DNA from 3 places in the Blastococcus sp. HT6-30 genome. Region 1 is predicted to be linked to each of the others. Evidence: riboswitches for the same ligand, from Rfam matches in the RefSeq annotation. Region 1 holds a riboswitch; each other region holds the start of a gene.

What was found. A riboswitch is a leader RNA that binds a small molecule or an ion and turns the genes downstream of it on or off. The one in region 1 is predicted to bind cyclic di-AMP.
Region 2: linked by a shared signal. The riboswitch ahead of ABC795_RS06400 (peptidoglycan DD-metalloendopeptidase family protein) and the one ahead of ABC795_RS10390 (transglycosylase SLT domain-containing protein) in region 1 are both predicted to bind cyclic di-AMP.
Region 3: linked by a shared signal. The riboswitch ahead of ABC795_RS07005 (NlpC/P60 family protein) and the one ahead of ABC795_RS10390 (transglycosylase SLT domain-containing protein) in region 1 are both predicted to bind cyclic di-AMP.

The regions. Positions count from the first base shown of each region.
Region 1 covers NZ_CP155792.1:2,144,872-2,150,961, forward strand. The annotation lists gene ABC795_RS10375 (IS110 family transposase) at 1-18, shown strand, start outside; gene ABC795_RS10380 (hypothetical protein) at 29-409, opposite strand; gene ABC795_RS10385 (glycoside hydrolase family 3 N-terminal domain-containing protein) at 598-1,833, shown strand; gene ABC795_RS10390 (transglycosylase SLT domain-containing protein) at 1,934-2,800, opposite strand; cyclic di-AMP (ydaO/yuaA leader) riboswitch at 2,995-3,139, opposite strand; gene ABC795_RS10395 (50S ribosomal protein L11 methyltransferase) at 3,264-3,926, opposite strand; gene ABC795_RS10400 (SDR family NAD(P)-dependent oxidoreductase) at 4,127-4,966, opposite strand; gene ABC795_RS10405 (NAD(P)/FAD-dependent oxidoreductase) at 4,966-6,090, opposite strand, start outside.
Region 2 covers NZ_CP155792.1:1,322,007-1,328,096, forward strand. The annotation lists gene ABC795_RS06385 (hypothetical protein) at 1-332, shown strand, start outside; gene ABC795_RS06390 (alpha/beta hydrolase) at 329-1,729, shown strand; tRNA gene ABC795_RS06395 (tRNA-Ile) at 2,294-2,367, opposite strand; cyclic di-AMP (ydaO/yuaA leader) riboswitch at 2,518-2,674, shown strand; gene ABC795_RS06400 (peptidoglycan DD-metalloendopeptidase family protein) at 2,685-3,902, shown strand; gene ABC795_RS06405 (maleylpyruvate isomerase N-terminal domain-containing protein) at 4,630-5,523, opposite strand; gene ABC795_RS06410 (DUF3145 domain-containing protein) at 6,054-6,090, shown strand, end outside.
Region 3 covers NZ_CP155792.1:1,444,572-1,450,661, reverse strand. The annotation lists gene ABC795_RS07015 (glycosyltransferase family 4 protein) at 1-332, opposite strand, end outside; gene ABC795_RS07010 (M48 family metallopeptidase) at 329-1,612, opposite strand; gene ABC795_RS07005 (NlpC/P60 family protein) at 2,125-3,201, opposite strand; cyclic di-AMP (ydaO/yuaA leader) riboswitch at 3,218-3,397, opposite strand; gene ABC795_RS07000 (hypothetical protein) at 3,585-3,905, opposite strand; gene ABC795_RS06995 (D-alanyl-D-alanine carboxypeptidase family protein) at 3,988-5,733, opposite strand; gene ABC795_RS06990 (DEDD exonuclease domain-containing protein) at 5,899-6,090, shown strand, end outside.

The DNA.
Region 1 (6,090 bases):
CTGACCGCCGCGGGTTGACACAGGGCTCTCAGCCCCCGGGCGGCGGCTCCCGGCGGACGAGGTCGCCGACGGCCTCCTCCAACCGGGCCCACGAGCCGCTCCACTCCACCAGCGGGTCGAGGATCCGCTCGAAGACGGCGAGCTGCTGGTCGAAGGCGTCCAACTGGGCCCGCATCGCCGCGATCGAGGTGCGCTGCGCGGTCACCATCTCCATGATCGCGCGCAGCTGGGCGGCCGACATCGCGCCGGGCGGACTGGGCAGGGCCGGCAGCGGGAGCCGGGACGTCGCACTGCCGGCCAGGGTGCGGGCGCGGTCGGTGAAGAACCGCAGCTGGCTCACGAACTCGTCGATCGACCGCCCTACGATCCCGCTCTGCGGGTCGGTGCGGTCGCCGTCGGCCTCGGTCATCGCTCCCCCTCCGGCTGTCCTGCCCCCCCCGACCCTAGGCAGGACGGGCCGACGGTGCCCGGTCAGCCGTCGGCGGGGCGGTTCCGGATCTCCTCCTCCGTCGCCCGGGTAGCGGCTCAGGGTCACCCGACTGCGACACGGCCACCATCTCCCCGGCTCCCGGGGCGGCCCGGGCAACACTCGGGGAGATGCCCACACACCGCACGACGACGTCCCGGGCGGGTTCCGCGCCCATCCGACGGCCGGACCGGGCGCGGTCCCTGCTCCTCGCGGCCGTCGTCGTCGCCGCGCTGACCGGCTACGCCTCCACGCCCGTCCGACCGGCCTCCTTCTCCGGCGGCGGACCCGCGACGGCCACCACCACTCCCCCATCGCCCGAGCAGACGTCGGCGGACGTGTCCGTGGACGCCGTGCTCGCCGGACTGGACCGCCGGGCTCAGGTGTCGCAGCTGTTCGTGGCCGGCGTTCCGCTGGACGGGCTGGGCGCGGGCACGGCCGTCGTCGGCGAGGGGGTCGGCGGGGTCTTCCTGCAGGGCCGGACCACCTTGGCCGCACCGGAGCTCGCCGCCACCACGGCCGCCTGGCAGGAGGCGGCGCCCGGCCCCGACCTCTGGATCGCCGCCGACCAGGAGGGTGGCGCAGTCCAGACCCTCAAAGGCTCCGGGTTCGACGTGCTCCCGCCGGCGGTGGAGCAGGGGGTGCTGGCGGTCGGCGAGCTCGGTGCGCTCGCCGACCGGCTGGGAGCCGCGATGTCCGGTGCCGGCCTGAACCTCAACCTCGCCCCGGTGGCCGACGTCGTTCCCCCGGGCACCGAGGCGGGCAACGCGCCGATCAGCGCGTTCGGCCGGCAGTACGCCGGCGCCGGCCCCGCGGTGGCAGCCGCTGCCGCGACGATGGCCGACGGGCTGGCATCGCACGGCGTCGTCCCGACGTTCAAGCACTTCCCCGGCCTGGGCCGGGTGTCCGAGAACACCGACATCACCAGCGACGTCGTCGACCCGGTGACCGCCGCCGGCGACGAGCAGGTCACCGCCTTCGCCGATGCGCTCGCCCGCACCGCGGCCGACCCGTTCGTGATGACGTCGTCGGCGACCTATCCCCGAATCGACCCGGAGGAGCAGGCCGCGTTCTCCCGCGCCGTGGTCACCGACCTGCTCCGCGACCGGCTGGACTTCGACGGGGTGGTCGTCTCCGACGACCTGGGTGCCGCCGAGGCGGTGGCGGACATCCCGCCGGGCGAGCGCGCCGTCCGCTTCCTCGCGGCCGGGGGCACGCTGGTGCTGACCGTCGACGCCGGTCTGGTGCCGGAGATGGTCGACGCCGCCGTGGCCCGAGCGGAGACCGACCCCGCCTTCGCCGCGACCGTCGACGCCGCCGTCCGCACCGCCCTCACCGCCAAGGCCGAGGCCGGCCTCCTCGGCTGAGCCCGGAAACGACGAGTTCGGCGATCTCCCCCCCATCACGCGCGTGAAGGGGACGAGATCACCGATCTGGTCGGTGGGTGATCGGGGGAGCCAGCTGCGCTCAGTACCAGCCGGTCGCCCGCGAGTGCGACCACGCGCCGCACGGCGAGCCGTAGCGGTTCTCGATGTAGATCAGCCCGGCGTCGATCTGCCGGTAGCCGTCGGAGGTCTTGGCGATGCCCGTCCCGGCCCACGTCGAGTTGAGGAACTGCGGGATGCCGTACGCGGTGCTGGTCGGGTTCTGCGCGTTGGGGTTCCAGCCGCTCTCCTTGCCCCACAGGCTCTCCAGGCAGCTGAACTCGCCGGCGCTGCCGACCTTGCTCATCGCGTACTGCTTGAACGACCCGGCAGGGGCGGCAGGTGCCGCCGGGGCGCTGGTCGCGCGCGCCGGAGCGGGGACGGCTGCCTGGGCGCGGGCGGCCTCGGCACGAGCCGTCTCCGCGCGCGCGGCTTCGGCGCGGGCGGCCTCGGCGCGGGCGGCCTCGGCGCGGGCGGCCTCGGCGCGGGCGGCCTCGGCGCGGGCGGCCTCGGCGCGGGCGGCCTCCTCGGCCGCGATGCGGGCCGCCTCCTCGGCGGCCCGGCGATCGAGCTCGGCCTGCTCCGCGGCGGCCCGGGCCTCGGCGGCCGCAGCCCGCTCGGCGGCGCGCTCGCTGCGGCTCGCCGCCAGCGGGGCGAGGCTGTCGACGGCGGACTGCACCGTGTCGGCGGCGGGCGCCTCGGCGGTGATCCCGAGCTGCTCGGCGACGCTGACCGACGCCAGCTGCGGCTCGTCCTGCGCGGTCGGCTCGTCGGTGACGACGACGTTGGCGATCAGCCCGCCGGCGGCGACGACGGCCAGCAGCAGCGCCGGACGGCGGACCCGGCCGGCGCTACGCCGTCCGCCCTCGGGCCGGAGGGCGCGGGTGATCGAGGTGGCGCGAAGCTTCATGGGGAGGAACTGCTCCAGGGGCGGGGCACAGCGGGGCAGCGGAGGCTGCACGGACTGCTGCGGGGTGGTCGAGTGGCAGCGGCGGTCGGGTGGTGCGCCCGGGCGCTCAGCGCGGGGAAGGCGCGCGCGAGGCCCCGTACCGGCTGCGGTTCCTTACAGGGTGGGCCCGCAGGGTCACCACGCGGCGGCTCTCCGTTTCTTCCGTCGTGCCGCCTACCGGGTCAGCTGACGGATTCGGGCGGGAAGCGGCCCTACCCGCGCCGCCACGTGCTCGGCGCGCGATTCACCCCAGTGCTGCGGTGGGTCCCCGGCTCGCCCGCAACTCGACGGCAGCGGGCGACTCGGCGGCGCCCGGCGGACCTCCCCGGGTGGGGAGAGAACGAACGGCCGGGCGGGGCCCACGGTAACCAGCGTTATCCGTTCGTGACAATCCCCTGCCGGGAAAAGGAACGTGACGCGACCCTCAGGGCAACCGCCAGACGGTGGTCCGGCGCACCGGTGCGGGCCGGCCTGGCGACGGTTCGGTGTCGGGCACGTCGTAGGCGGCCAGGGACTGCAGCCGGTCCTCCGGGAGGTAGACGCGCCCCGGATCGCCGACCAGCACCTCCACGCCGCGGGCACGTGCGGCCTCCAGGAAGGGCAGCACCCGGTCGGTCATCTCTCGGTCGTAGCAGACGTCGCCGGCCAGGATCACCGCCACGTCCGGCGGTTCGGCGCCCAGCACGTCACCCACCGGCGTGATGCCCGGCGTTCCGTTCCGCTCGGCGTTCACGATCACGGCGGTCAGCGCGAAGGGGTCGACGTCGCTGGCGAGCACGGACGTCGCCCCGGCACGGACCGCCGCCACGGCGACCAGCCCGCTGCCGGCGCCGAGATCCAGCACCGCCCGCCCCGCGACCAGGTCGGGGTGGTCGAGCACGTACCGCGCCAGCGCCTGTCCGCCCGGCCAGGCCGCCGCCCAGAACGGCGGATCGGTGGAGGTGCGCCCCTGCTCGGTCTCCATGGCCTCCCACAGGGCGACGACGTCGGCGGCCACCAGCAGCTCCACCTCGGGCACCAGTTCGGGCCGCACCGCGCGGGTGTGGGCGCGGACGAACTCCGGGGGGACGGGACGGTCGGCCGGCACCGGGGCAGTCAACCGCACCGGCGGGACGACGGCGCAATCGAGGTGCCGTCGCTCAGGCCTGGGGCGCCCACGACGGCAGCTTCCCCGGTCGGCCGGAGACCCAGCGCCTCGTCGACGCCCACCATCCGGGCGTTGCTCCCGGAGTTGCAGGTGCTGATCCGGGGACGCCTCGGGGAACGCTCCCGGAGCGCCGCGACCGGTCAGCTCGTCGGCTTCGCCGGTGCCGCCCGACGGGCGATCAGCCGCCAGTAGCTGCCCGGCACGAGCCGCACGAGCACGTCGGGAACCTTCGCGGTCCAGCCGATCAGCAGCCGCGGACGACGACGCTCGATCGCCGCGACGATCTGCGCGGCGGCGTCCTCCGGCGGCATCCGGAGCAGCGTGGCGAACCGCTTGCGCCCCTCCTCGTACTCCGCCACCGACACGCCCGAGCCGGTCCGGGCGCTCTCGGCGATGCGCGTGCGGACGCCGCCGGGGTGCACCACAGTCACGCCGATGCCGTCCTCGGCCAGCTCGTGCCGCAGCGCCTCGGTGAACCCCCGGACGGCGAACTTGCTGGCCGCGTAGGCGGCCTGGCCGGCCGGGGCGACGATGCCGAAGACGCTGGACACGTTCACCACGTGCGCGCCGGGGTGCGTCTTGAGCACCGGCAGCAGGGCGTGGGTGAGCTGGACGACGGCGCGCACGTTGATCGCCATCACCCACTCGAACTCCTCCAGGGTGACCTGGTCGAAGCGCCCGCCGAGCGCGACCCCGGCGTTGTTGACCAGCAGCGTCGTCTCCGGGTGCTCGGCGACGAGCGTCGCCGCCACCCGGGCGGTCGCCTCGTCGTCGGCGAGGTCGGCTACGTGGGTGGCGATCCGCAGCCCCGGGTGGTCGGCACGGATCCGCCCGGCCACCCCCTCGAGCCGCTCGGCATCGCGGTCCAGCAGCACCAGGTGGCTGCCCCGCCCGGCCAGCTGCGCGGCGAGCGCTTCGCCGATGCCGCTCGCCGCGCCGGTGACGACGGCCGTTCCGCCCGCGAACGCGTAGGGACCCATCACGCCATCGTCCGCTCGGCGACGGCGCCGGCCAGCGCTCGCGGCTGGAAGGTCATGCCCTCGTCCTCCAGGGAGCCGCGGCGCATCAGCGCGACGTCGCGCAGGTAGTTCTGGTGCAGCCGCCAGGGCGCGCGGCCGCCCTGCTTGGGCAGGCCGGCGAGACTGCGCTGCACGTACCCGGCCGCAAGGTCCAGGAACGGCGCGTCGGCCCCCTCCGGCGGGGCGACCGGGGTCGCCGACACGTAGCCGTGCGCGTCCATGTGGTCCAGGAGCCGGACGACGTAGCCGTTGACCAGGTCGGCCTTGAGCGTCCAGGAGGCGTTGGTGTAGCCGATGACCATGGCGAAGTTGGGCACGCCGGAGAGCATCATCCCCTTGTAGGAGACCGTCTCGGGCAGCTCGACGGGCTCTCCGTCCACGGCGAGGGTCATGCCGCCGGCCGGGAGCAGGTTCAGCCCGGTCGCGGTGACCACGACGTCGGCGGCGAGGTGCTCTCCCGATTCCAGCTCGATGCCGTCCTCGGTGAAGGTGCGGATCCGGTCGGTGGCGATCGAGGCCCTCCCCTGCCGCAGGGCGCGGAACAGGTCGCCGTCCGGGACGAGGCAGAGCCGCTGGTCCCACGGGTCGTAGGGCGGGTTGAAGTGCGTGCTGACGGCGAACCCGGCCGGCAGCTGCTTCTCGGTGAGCCGGCGGATCAGCTTCCGGACCATCGCCGGGCGACGGCGGCTGAGCTGGTACAGCGCGGTGCTGGTGAGCACGTTCTTCCAGCGGACGATCGGGTAGGCGGCCCGGGCCGGCAGCTTGGCGCGCAGCCACTGGGCCAGTGGATCCCGGCTCGGCAGCGACATGACGTAGCTCGGCGTGCGCTGCAGCATCGTCACGTGCTCGGCCTGCTCGGCGAGGTTCGGCACGAGGGTGACGGCGGTGGCGCCGCTGCCGATGACCACGACCTTCTTGCCGGTGATGTCGAGGTCCTCGGGCCAGTGCTGCGGGTGCACCAGCTCTCCGCGGAATCGCTCCTCGCCCTCGAAGCGGGGGCGGAAGCCCTCGTCGTAGCGGTAGTAGCCGGAGCAGACCGACAGCCACGAGCAGGTCAGCCGGACCGTCTGCCCCGTGTCGGTGCG
Region 2 (6,090 bases), 820 kb from region 1:
CCCCGCCGACCGGGGCCCTGCCGCTGGGCCTGCTGGACGCCGCACCGGCGGGGAGGGGTGGGCCGCCGCCGACCGCGGCGGAGGCGGCGCTGGCCGGGGAGCTGCTGCGGCGCACGGCCGGATCGCTCGACTGCCTGGTGCTGGGGCGCGCCGGTGGACCGGTCGGGGCCGGGCAGGTCTCGTGGCTGGCCACCGACGGCGGCTGGGTCGGCCTCCGTCCCCACCCCGGCGGCTCGCCGCGGCGGGTCGTCGACGTGGTGTCGGTGCGGCCGGCCGATCTCGGTACCTGGGTCGCGCCGACGGTGGCGGCGCTCCTGGAAGGCCGGGCGTGACCGCACCGGGGATCTCGGTCCGCGGCGGCGCCGGCGGGATCGAGGCCGACCTGGCCGACCTGGTCACCCTCGCCCGCGGCAGCACCGGTCTGGCCGAGGAGCTCGCGAGCGCCAGCGCCCGCTGCCGCCCGGTGCTGGCCGACCCCGACCTGCTGGCCTCCGCCCTGCTCGACCCGGCAGGCGTGGCCCGGTTCGAGGCCGCGCTGCTGGAGGCGCTGGACGGCCCGGACGGGCTCACCGTGCTCGCCGCGCGGTTCGCCGCCCGGGCGGTGGTCCTGCAGGGCGCGGCCGCCGCCTACGAGGCCGCGGACCGCGCACTGGCCGAGCTGGCCGACGCCCTGGAGTGGGCCGCCGGGTTCCTCTGGCCGGTTGCGGCAGGGGCACTGGTCCTCGGCGGCGCCGGCCGGGTCGCAACCAACCCCTTCGGGGTCGCGGCCGACATCGCCGCCGTGCTCGACGACCCCGAGCGCTGGTTGACCGAGCACCCCGGGCTGGTCGATGACGTCATGGGCGCCCTGCCCGGTCTCGGCAGCAGCATGAGCCTGCTGACCGTCGGGCTGACCGGGCCGTGGCTCGGCGGGGCAGACGTCCGGGTGGCGGCTCGGCGGCTCGGCCGGCTGTGGCCGGACGGGAGCCCGGTGGTCACGCCGTTGCCCGGCGACGACTCGGGACCCGCGGTCGTCGCACCGCGGGGCGTGGACGACCTGCTCGGGGCGCTCGAGGTCCGCGCGCTGCGCTCCGGCCCCGAGCACGACACGATCGCCGTCCGGGTGGTCACCTCCGCCAACGGCAGCACCGCCTACGTCGTCGACATCCCCGGCACCGCCGACTGGAAGGCGCCGCTCGGGCCGGTCAACCCGCAGACCCACGACCTGGGCACCAACGTTCGGGTGCTCGGCGGCGACGCCACCACCCGTCAGCAGGCGATCGCCGAGGCGCTCCGGCGAGCGGGGGCAGGCCCCGCCGACCCGGTGATGCTCGTCGGGCACAGCCAGGGCGGCATGGTCGCCGTCCAGGCGGCCGCCGACGCCGGCACGCCGGACTTCGACTTCGACGTGCGCAGCGTGGTCACCACCGGCTCACCCATCGCGCGGGCGGAGGTGCCGTCGTCGGTGCAGGTGCTGGCGCTGGAGAACGCGCACGACGTCGTTCCGCAGCTGGACAGCCGGGACAACGACGACAGCCCGAACGTCACCACGGTCACCTTCGACGGCCAGTACGGCAGCATCGCGGACAACCACGGCATCGGGACGGCGTACCGGCCGGCCGCCCGCGCCATCGACGCCAGCGACGACCCGTCGCTGGTCGCCTTCCGGGCCGGCGCCGCGCCCTTCCTGGTCGGGCCCGGGGACGAGGCGACGGTGGTCGCGCACGTCTACGAGATCGGCAGGAGATGACCCGGCGCCCCGACCCGACCGACGGCCTGCCGCCTCACGGGCGGCGCGGCCGTGCTGGTGCTGGCGGGCTGCGGGCCCTCCGGGGATCCGGCGGTGCCCATCGAGACGATCGGCATCGGGATCGGGCAGCAGCTCGTCGCCCGTGACGACGTGGTCGAGCCGGCCAGGGGGGTGCGGTCGCGGTCGACCTGCTCGACGGGGCCCAGCGCGCGCCGCTGGGGGGAAGGGGGACCCCGGCCGCAGTAGTGCTCCGCCGGCGCCTTGGGCCCCTCGTCCTGGACGGTTCGGCAACTGCGCAGCCTGTGTGCACCAGGGCGTCGGGGCGCGGTCGGCGCGTCGACGGCTCGTCCTCGTCGCCGTGGCGCCGGGCACGATTCGGGCATCGATGGCGGTGGATCGTCCCGACGAGGCGGAGATCACGGTTCCTGCTGTGTTTGAGGTCGAGGCGGAGCCTCATCCGGCGAGGCAGGGGGCTGCGCCGACGCGTCCGCCGTCGTGCCACCTCCAGGGCGTGCGGGCGGAAGCGGTGCCACCAAGAGGCGTGAAAGCGCAGGTCACGACCGGTGGGGCGGGTGGGGCTCGAACCCACGACCCAGGGATTATGAGTCCCATGCTCTGACCGGCTGAGCTACCGCCCCGGCGCTGACAGCCTGCCAGATCGAGGCGACGCACCGCTCGGACCCGCCCGTGTCAGGAGGTGCGTCTCGTTACCGGGCTGTGACATCTGGCCGATCCGCTTGTACTGTCTGCCGCGGTCCACCTGACCTCGCTCCCGAACCCGGGGGCTCGGGCGGACCCCGCCGAACCGTGCGGCCGGATGGCCGGATGGACCGGGGACCCATGTTCTCTGGGGTGAATCCCGCCTGCGCCTCCACGGGCAGGTGGGTAGGGCCACGTTCCGGCCCGAACCCGTCAGCTGACCTGGTAGGCGGACCGAGGAACGGAGACCGTCGCCTTGGCGACCTCGCACGACCAGCACCACCCCACCGTGCCGACCCGCGGGGGCCTCCGCCGCATCGGTCGGGCCGCCACCGCACTGACCGCTCTGCTGGCCCTCTCCCTGCTGGGGACGACGGCTGCGACGGCCGCACCCGGCGACGCGAAGAGCGAGCACGACCGCGTCGCCCAGGAGGTCGCCTCCATCGAGCAGCGGGTCAAGGACGCCGAGGCCCGGCTGGAGCAGATGACGCTCCGCGCCGAGGAGGCCAGCGGCGCCGTGCTGCAGGCGGAGGCCGAGCTGGCGACCGCCCAGCAGCACGCCGACGCCATCGCGGCCGAGCTCGCCGCCGTCCGCGCGGCCGTGGCGCGCACCCAGGGGGACGTCGCGGCACTCGGCCGGGAGGCCTACATGGGCCAGGACGAGACGTTCAGCGAGATGGAGATGGTGCTGCACGCCGAGGGCCCCGGAGAGCTGCTCCAGCAGGCCGCCACCCTCGAGCTCCTCGGCGAGGACCGGGCCGAGGTGCTCGAGGAGCTCCGGGTGGCCGAGGCGCGGGAGGCCCGGCTGGACGAGGAGGCGCGCGCCGCCGTCGCCCAGCGGGATGCGGCCGCGCGCACCGCCCAGGAGGCCCAGGTGGCCGTCGATGCCCTCCTCGCCGAGGCGCAGGCCGAGTTCGACGCGCTCAGCGCGGAGAAGGCGGCGCTGGACGAGCAGCTGCGCGAGGCGGAGATCCGGATGCTGAGCATGCAGGGCACCGCCGATCCGGCGGGCACCTGGAACCAGCTGCAGGCCGCCGAGCAGGCCGTCGGCGCGGTCACCGCGACCGGCGGTGGCACCGGTCTCACCCAGGGCCGGGTCACGTCCTGCTACGGCGCCCGCTGGGGCACCATGCACCTCGGCGTGGACATCGCGGCGTCGATCGGCACCCCGATCTTCACGCCGGAGCCGGGCGTCGTCCTGCAGGCGGGGCCGGCCAGCGGGTTCGGTCTCGCGGTCGCCATCCAGCACCACGACGGCGTGATCACCGTCTACGGCCACATCAACCAGTTCTTCGTGACTCCGGGCCAGGTCGTGGAGGGCGGTCAGCAGATCGCCGAGGTCGGCAACCGCGGCCAGTCCACCGGGCCGCACCTGCACTTCGAGGTGCACCGCGGGGGCCTCTACGCCGACCGGACCAACCCGGTGCCGTGGCTGGCCCAGCGCGGCATCTCCCTCGGCGGCAGCTGCGGCTGATCCGGCTCGTCCGCATCGGCCGCACGGCGTCGTCGTCCAGGATGGTGCCGTGCGGACGACGGCGGGGGAGGGCACCTGGCTGCGCGCCGGGCTGCTCGTCGCGCTGCTGCTCGCGGGGGTGGTCGTGGCCCTCGTCGTCGACCTCCCCGGCCGGACCACGGTGCGCGGCTGGATCGAGCACGGGGACGCGCGCACCTGGGTGCTGCTGATCGCCGGCCAGGCGGCGGTGCTGCTGGCGCCGGTGCCGCGTTCGCTGGTCGCCGCGCTGGCCGGAGCCGTCCTCGGCTTTGGCCTCGGGGTGGCCGTGGTGCTCACCGGCTCGCTGCTGGCGGCCCTGGTCGCCTTCGCACTCGCGCGCGGGCTGGGCCGGCCGGCCGCCGAGCGGCTGGCGGGCCCGCGGGTGAGGAGCGCCGACCGGCTGTTCACCGACCGGGGCTTCGTCGCCGTGCTGGCGGGCCGGCTGATCCCGATGATGCCGTTCGTCGTGGTCAACTACGCCGCCGGCCTCAGCGGCGTCCGGCCGCGGACCTACGTGGCCGCCACCGCGGTCGGGCTGGTGCCCGGCACGGTGGTCCAGGTGGGCGTCGGCGCCTCGGCGGGTGCCGTTGCCGCGTGGGTGGGCACGCCGTCGGCCCTGCCGGTCGTCGCTGTCGTGGTCGTGCTGGTCCTCGGCGTCGCCGCCGCCTGGCACCGGTGGCGGCGACGCCGGGCGGAGCCAGGAGCGGATCTAGCCGCGCCCGAACAACCGGCCCAGCAGCCCCCCGGCGCCGCCCACGGTGCGCGCCGCGAGCTGCAGGATCGGCCCGCCGGGGATGCCCGGCACCTTCTGGACGATGGGCGCGAGCTGCAGCAGCCCGCCGACGTCGTGCACCTTGAGCGCGCGGCGGGCCACAGCCGGAACCGGGTTGACCCGGCCGGAGGCGGCATCGAGAAGCAGGTCGGCCGCGGCCTCGACGGCCGGCCCGTCGACGACGCCGGCCGGCAGGCGGCGCACCTGCCAGCCGCCTCCGTGCGCGGTGAACCCCCAGCCCCCGTCCGGCGTGACGAGGCTGACGCGCCCGAAGATGCCGGTCGAGGCGGCCAGCGCGCCGGTGACGTCGGTCAGCGCCGCCAGGCCGGACTGCAGGACGGCCGCCGACGGCGGCTCGGCCCCGCACGAGACGAGATCCAGTCCGTGGACGGCGAGCTCGTAGGCCTGGCCGAGCACGACGCTCAGCAGCGGTAGCCGGCCCACGACGGAGACCGCCGGTGCGGCGTCGAGCTCCACGGGCTCGTCGGCCAGGTAGCGCGCGGTCGCTTCGCGGTTGCGGCGCAGCGCGGCCAGCACCTCCTCGCGGGAGGCGTCGCGGTGCGCGGCCGTGACCCGGGCGTTCACCGCGTCGGGGTCCGGTGGCGTTCCCGGCCCACCGGCCCGCGCAGAGGTGATGAGGTCGTGCAGCGCGGCGTGGTCCTCCCAGCAGCCCAGGTGCACGCAGATCTCGTGCGCCCGCCAACCGGGCAGGCGCGACGGGCGGTCGAGGTCGATCGACGCGGCCTGCGCCAGGAAGGCGTCCCACGCGCCGAGCACCATGCCGGCGACCTCGTCACGATCGGCCTCGGCCATCCCCTGGTGTCCGCCCACGTCAGGCCCTTACCCGGGGCTCCGCCGTGCCAGGCATGGGAACGGCGGCGCCGTCCCGCTCGGGAACGGGCCCAGCCGCCACCACCCCGGCCTGCTCGGTCCTGGGTCCTGCAGCGGACGCACGCCTCGTGGCTCGACGACCACAACTAGTAATCACCGCCAGACGGTGCTCGCGCCTGCAACCCCGGCGCCACATGACTCTCCGTGAACGGATCTCGGAGTCCTAGCCCGGTGGCGTCTCCGCTCCTCGCGCCGGACCGTCGGCCGAGGGTGGGAGCCTGTGAATAGCCTGGAGTGGCTGGACGTCGCCCGGTGGGCGTGGTAGTGGCGGGCTGACCAGCGACAAGGCGCCGACGCCGGAATCACCGACCACTTTCGCCCCATCAGTCGCACCCGGGCTGGCGCGATGGGGTCACCATCGTGCAAACTTGTTCCGGGAGCCCTGCTCCGCCACTGCCGATAACGGCGCGTCACCGAATCGATGGGTCCGTAGGGGAAGACGAGACCGATCGAGTCGATGGAGGTGCCCCGTGCAGCGACGGTCAACCCAGGGTGTCGTCTTCGTGC
Region 3 (6,090 bases), 700 kb from region 1:
GCGGCGACGAGGTGCCGCACCCCGGCCGCCCGCAGGGTGGGGGCCAGCAGGCCCAGTGGGGCGGCCGCGCCGAAGAACGCGGTGTCGCAGCCGAACCGGTCGACCAATTCCACGGCCGCGCGCGCCGTGGCCCGGGTGGGGAGGAGCATCCCCGTCGGCCGGCGCACCACCGGGTACGGCAGCCCCGCGTCGTGCTCGGCGGAGCCGGGCGAGTCCGACGCGAGCACGACCAGCGAGTCCGGCGGGCGGCGGGCGAGCAGCGCCGCGACGAACGTCTGGATGCCGCCCTGCCGGGGCGGGAAGTCGTTGGTGACGACGAGGGTGCGGCTCACCGCGACCGCTCCAGCCGGCGCCAGTCCTCGGCCATGGCGATGCGCTGCGCGGTGGTGGGGTGGCTGCCGAAGAACCAGTGCCAGGCGGCCGGTGGGTCGGGGTCGCCGAGGTTCGCGGTCGCCAGCCGCCGCTGCATGGCGGTGAAAGCCTCCGGATCACGGGTGAGGTCCAGGGCATGGAGGTCGGCCCGCTCCTCGATCTGCCGGGAGACCAGGTTCTGCACCGGGGTCGAGACCAGCCCGCCCACGGCCACCAGGAAGAGCAGCAGCGGCACGACGCGCGGATCGCCGGGCGATTCGGCACCCGCGCGCCGCAGGAGGGCCCGCCGGGTCAACAGCCACCCGGCCAGCGCGGTGGCCGCTCCCGCGCCCAGGGCACCCATGAGGGTGCCCGTCAGGACGTCGTCGGTGGCCACGTGCCCGAGCTCGTGGGCGACGATCGACTCGATCTCCTCCTCCGGCAGCTCGGCGAGGACCGTGTCGTAGAGGACGATGCGGCGGGTTGACCCGAAGCCGGAGACGTAGGCGTTGAGGGCCGTCGTGCGGCGGGAGGCGTCGGAGACGAGGACGTCCTGCACCGGGGTGCCGTTCTCGTCGGCCAGCGCGAGCAGGTCGGTGCGCAGCTCCCCCGCCGGCAGCGGCTCGAACGAGTTGAACGCCGGTTCGATGACCACCGGGTAGAGGAAGGAACCGATCACCACGAGGGCCGCCGCCGCTCCCCCGGCCCACGCCCACCAGGTGCGCGGGGCGCGGCGCACCAGCCAGAGGACGACCAGGACCACCACGGCCGTGAGCGCCGCGCTGATGGCCACCGAGACGGCGACGTCGCGCAGCCAGAGGCCCCACCCGCGGGTGGACAGGCCGTACCGGCGGCGGACCGTCTCGGCGTAGGCCGACACCGGGAGAGTCGCCAGGCGGCCGACGACCACGAGGGCCGGCACGCCGACCAGCACCTGGACGAACCAGCGGCCGCCCAGCGGGGCCGCCACGGCGTGCACGAGCCGGCCGCCGAGCCGGGTCAGGCCCAGGACCGCCGAGACGGCCAGCCCGAGCGCCATCGAGAGCAGCGAGGCGGGGCGCAGGGCGGCCGCGAAGGCCTCCGCCCGGTCCAGCTGCGCAGGAGCCAGCCCCGCGGCGGGATCGGGCGCGGTGTGGCCACCGGGCGGCTCCGGGAGCACCTCCCAGGGCGTGCGGACCACGATCACGACGACGAGGGCGATCCCGAGGACCGCCGCCGTCAGGAGCGCGGCCCGGGCGCCTGCCCGCCCTCCGCCGTCCACCTGGTCGATCCTAGGTGCGCCGGCCGTCCGCACCGGCCCGGGAACCCCGTGCGGGCGGCGCACTCCGCGGGTACCCCTCGCAGACCAACTGCAGGAACGCCTCCAGGCTCGACGGCGGGCTGTCGGCCCACCAGGCCGGCCACACGGGGACCGGCGGCGCGTCCGGAGCGGCCGGTAGGCCACACCCGGCGCGGGTGCTACGTCGCCGTCGCCCCGGCGGTGATGCCCAGCGCCTGCCGGCCGCGATGGCGGTGAGCCACTCGTGGACGCCCCGGAGGGTGCGCGTGGCCGCCGGCGGGGATCGGCCACCGGGCGGCGGAGCACGCTGACGTCGGCGACCCCTCGGTCAGGCCCGCGGACGGAGATCCGGTGGCCTCCGAAGAGGTCACCGGCCCGTCGTGGCCCCCGGCGGGAGCAGAGTGTCCATCAGCCGGCTGACATCCTTCGCTGCGATGCGCCCCCTGCAGGATCCCGCCGCGAGCCTGCGAGCGGTGGGGGCCAGGGGGTGTTTCTCAGCGGACGATCCGCCGGGCGCTGTTGTAGTTCCCCATCGAGTCCACGCTCGCCACCTTCACCGGCTGGCCCGACGTGGAGGCGTGCACCATCCGCCCGTTGCCGATGTACATGCCGACGTGGCTGACCGGGGTGTAGAAGAACACCAGGTCGCCGGGCTGCAGCTCGCCGCGGGAGACCGGCCGGCCCATCTGCGACTGCGACTTGCTGGAGTGCGGCAGCGTGACGCCGGCCGCGGCGTAGGCGTAGGACGTCAGGCCCGAGCAGTCGAAGGCGTTCGGCCCACCGGCGCCCCAGACGTACGGATCGCCGATCTGCGCGAGCGCGGTGTTCACCGCGACCTGGGCGGCGGCGCTGGACGCCGTGACCGCCGTGGGCGCGGGGAGGCTGTTGCCACCGTGCGCCTGGGCCACCTGGGCCTGCTGCGGGGCGGTGAGCGCGTCGTACCGCCGCTGGTAGTCGGCGATCCTCGTCTCGAGGTCCTCTTGCTTCGCGGCGATCTCGACCACGGTGCGCCGGGCGTCCTCGGCGGCCTTCGCAGCGGCCTTCCGGGACTGCTCCGCGTCGTCGGCCGCCGACGAGACCTCGGTGAGGACCTCGTTGGTGTGCCCGGCGATCGCGTCGAGGATCCCGAGCTGGGACACCATCTGGTCGGCCGAGTCGCTCGACAGCAGGGCGTCGAGCCGGGTCAGTCCGCTGCCGGTGTAGGCGCTGCGGGCGAGCCTGCGGATGTGCCCGTCCAGGGCGCCGAGCCGGGCCTCGGCGGCCGCGACGGCGTCGCCGGCGGCCCGGGCGGCGCCCTCGTGCCTCTCGAGCGCGACGCGTGCGTCGTTGAGCTGCTCGGAGAGGACCTCGAGCTCGTGGTTGGCCTCGGCCACCTGCGCGGCGACCTCGTCGGCCGCACCGGGAACGGCGACTGCGGTGCCGGGGATGACGATGACGGTCAGGGCGGCAGCCGCGCTGACCAGCACGCCGGACCGGAGCGGTCCGGAGCTGCGGGCGCTCGCGGAGCTGCGCCCGCCGGCGGCGGGAGCTCGTTCGGGGGCCTGCGTCAGCGGTGCGTGAGGGGTCGCCACGTGCGGCGGCACTCCGTTTCTTCCTCTGCAACCGCCGACCGAGTTAGCTGACGGGTTCGGGCTGGGAAGACTGGCCCTATCCCCCGCGGGCCGGCGAGCCGGCCGCAGGAGAACTCACCCCGGAACTGCGGTGGGTCCCCGGTACACCGCGGGCGCCGGTGCTGCACGCCGCGCGGTGATTAGGCGGTGTTCGGTCGGGGCCACCCTTCGACGGATGACGACCACCCGGCCGAACGGCGACGACCTTAACGATCGTGATGCGCCTGTGACAAATGTGGACCGTGGGAACGCATGCGCTCGGCTTCCCGTCCCGCACGGCCCCTCCACCTGGGCGTTCACCCGATCGGGTGCACGGGCGGACACCGCGACCGGCACCGGGACGATCAGCCCGTGCGCCGCCCCGGCCCCTCGCCACCGTGACCGTCGGAACCGTGAGGATGCCGCAGCGGAGGCACGAGCCCTCCCTCCGCCAGCGCGCGGACGGCCCGGCGCTCCACGTCGTCGAACTCCACCACCACGCCCGGCGGAGGCACCACGACGTCCTCCGCCGCGGCCGCTGCGGACCCACCGCGCGAGCGGCCGGTCATCGGGACCACCACCGGGTCGGTCCCCTGCCATCCCGGCGGCGCGCCGAGCAGGACGGTCACCACGCAGTCGGCGCAGCCGGTCCCCCGGACGGTGCAGGTGTCGCAGTCGATGAGCATCGCTTCTTCTCCTCCGTGAGTCGTTCCGCACGGTAGGGCGAGGCGCCGACATTTCCGCCGCGCCGCCGTCCGGCAGCCGGCCTCACGTGCCGGCGTACTCCCAGTGCCAGGGCTCCTCACGCCCGTTGCCGGGATCGGCCCAGGTCGGGTGCAGGAAGCCGAACCGGCCCGCGTTCGCCACCATCCAGGAGTACTGCCGCGTCCCGAACGACTGGACGCCGCCGCAGAGGTCCACCGCGAGGCCCCAGCCGTGGTTGCTCGTGCCGGGGACCGCGGCGAGGGCCGGCTTCTCCCCGTACAGCCGGACCTGGCCGGCGTACGTGCGGTAGGAGTCGGTGATGCAGAGCGGAGCGCCGAGATCGGCCGAGTACGCCGAGGACATCGCCCGGTAGGCGGCCGCCGCGTCGCAGCGCAGCCAGTGCCCGCCGACGCCCAGCGGGCACATCGCGCTGGGCGGGATGAGCCCGTTCGGATAGCCACCCCAGGCGCGGGCGCCGTCATAGCTCGGTGGGTAGACCGTGTTGCCGCACTCGGTCCGCAGCGCCCCCGGAGCCGGTCCGGGCACCGGGACGGCGGGCCGCTGGCCCAGGCCGGGTCGCCCGACCGCCAGCACCTGGTCGGCCGGCAGCGTCCGGACCACCACGGCGCCGGCCCGGGCGTCGGCGGCGAGCATCGTGCGCTGGTCCAGCGCCATGCCGACATGCCCCAGCCCGGCCTCGCCGGAGCCGAGGAAGACGAGGTCGCCGGGGAGCACGTCGGCGGCGGCCACGGGGGTGGCGGTCGCGAACAGCTCCCCCTGCGTGGCCGGCACCGGGACGCCGGCCCGCTCGAACGCGGCCTGCACCAGCGTGCCGCAGCCCCAGGAGTCCGGCCCCGCCGTACCGGGGGCGTACGGCCGCCCGAGCGCCTCCATCGCCGCGCTCACCGCCGTCAGCGTCTCCACGGGCAGCACCAGCAGCGAGCTGGGCTGCCCCGGCAGCTGGGCGACCCCGCGCTGGGCCCCGCCCCCGCCGGCAGCCACGGGCACCAGCCCGTCCGGCAGGCCCCGAGCCGGGTCGCGCAGCGCGGCGGCGGGCACGGTGTCGACGCCCGCGGCGCGCAACTGGTCCACGTAGGCGCGCCAGCTGGCCGCCGTCTGCTCGTTGACGTCCAGCTGCTCGCGCTGCAACCGGGACAGCTGGCCGTCGACGACCTGCAGGGCCTCGTCGAGCTCCGCCGTGACCGCGGCCGCGGCCTCCTCGAGCGCGGCGACCCGGGCGCTCACCTCGTCGGCCCGCGCCCGGGCCTGCCCGAGCGCACCCTGGGCCCGCTCCTCCTCCTCCAGGGCGGCGCGCCGGTGCCCCTCCGCGACGCCGATGACGTCGGCGGCGTGCGCGTCCACGGCGTCGAGGAAGCCCAGGGCGGAGAGCACCTCACCCGGGTCGCCCGCTCTGAGCAGGAGGGTCAGGGGGGTCAGCGCTCCGCCGTCCCGGTAGACGGCGGAGGCGTAGCCGGCCACCTCCCGCTGGTACCCGGCCAGCACGCCCTGCGCATCGGCGAGGACCGCCTCGGCCTCCTCGACCGCCACCTGCGCCTCGGCGAGCGCCGCACGGGCGGCGACGATGTCGTCCTGCCGCGCGCGGAGCTCCTCCTGCACCTCGGCGGCGCGCCGCTGGAGCCGGTCCAGGGCGCGGCTGTCCAGCACGCCCGACGTGCCACCCGGCTGGTCGCTGGGCGCGGCGGCCGCAGGCCCGGTGGGCACCAGCGCCACCGTGCAGACCGCGAGGACGGCCACCAGCGTCCGGCGCCCCACAGCAGCGGCGGGGCCCGACCAGGCGCGCGCGCGCATCCGGTTCCCTCCCCCGACTCGAGCCGGCGACACCCCAGACGTCCCACCGGGACGAATGGTGTCCCGCCCACCCCCCGACCGGGAACCCCCGGTCGGGGGGGCCGCACGGGCGGCCGGCGGCGCGCGTCCCCCGGACTGTCAGCACCCCGCCCTAGCGTCCGCCCCGTGCCACCGGTTCCCGCTCCACCGCGCTACCAGCAGGTCACGATCGCCGACGTCGGGACGCCGTTGGCGCAGGTGACCTTCGTCGTCGTCGACCTCGAGACCACCGGCGGGTCACCGAAGGACAGCGCGATCACCGAGATCGGCGCGGTGAAGATCCGCGGCGGCCAGGTGCTCGGCGAGTTCCAGACGCTG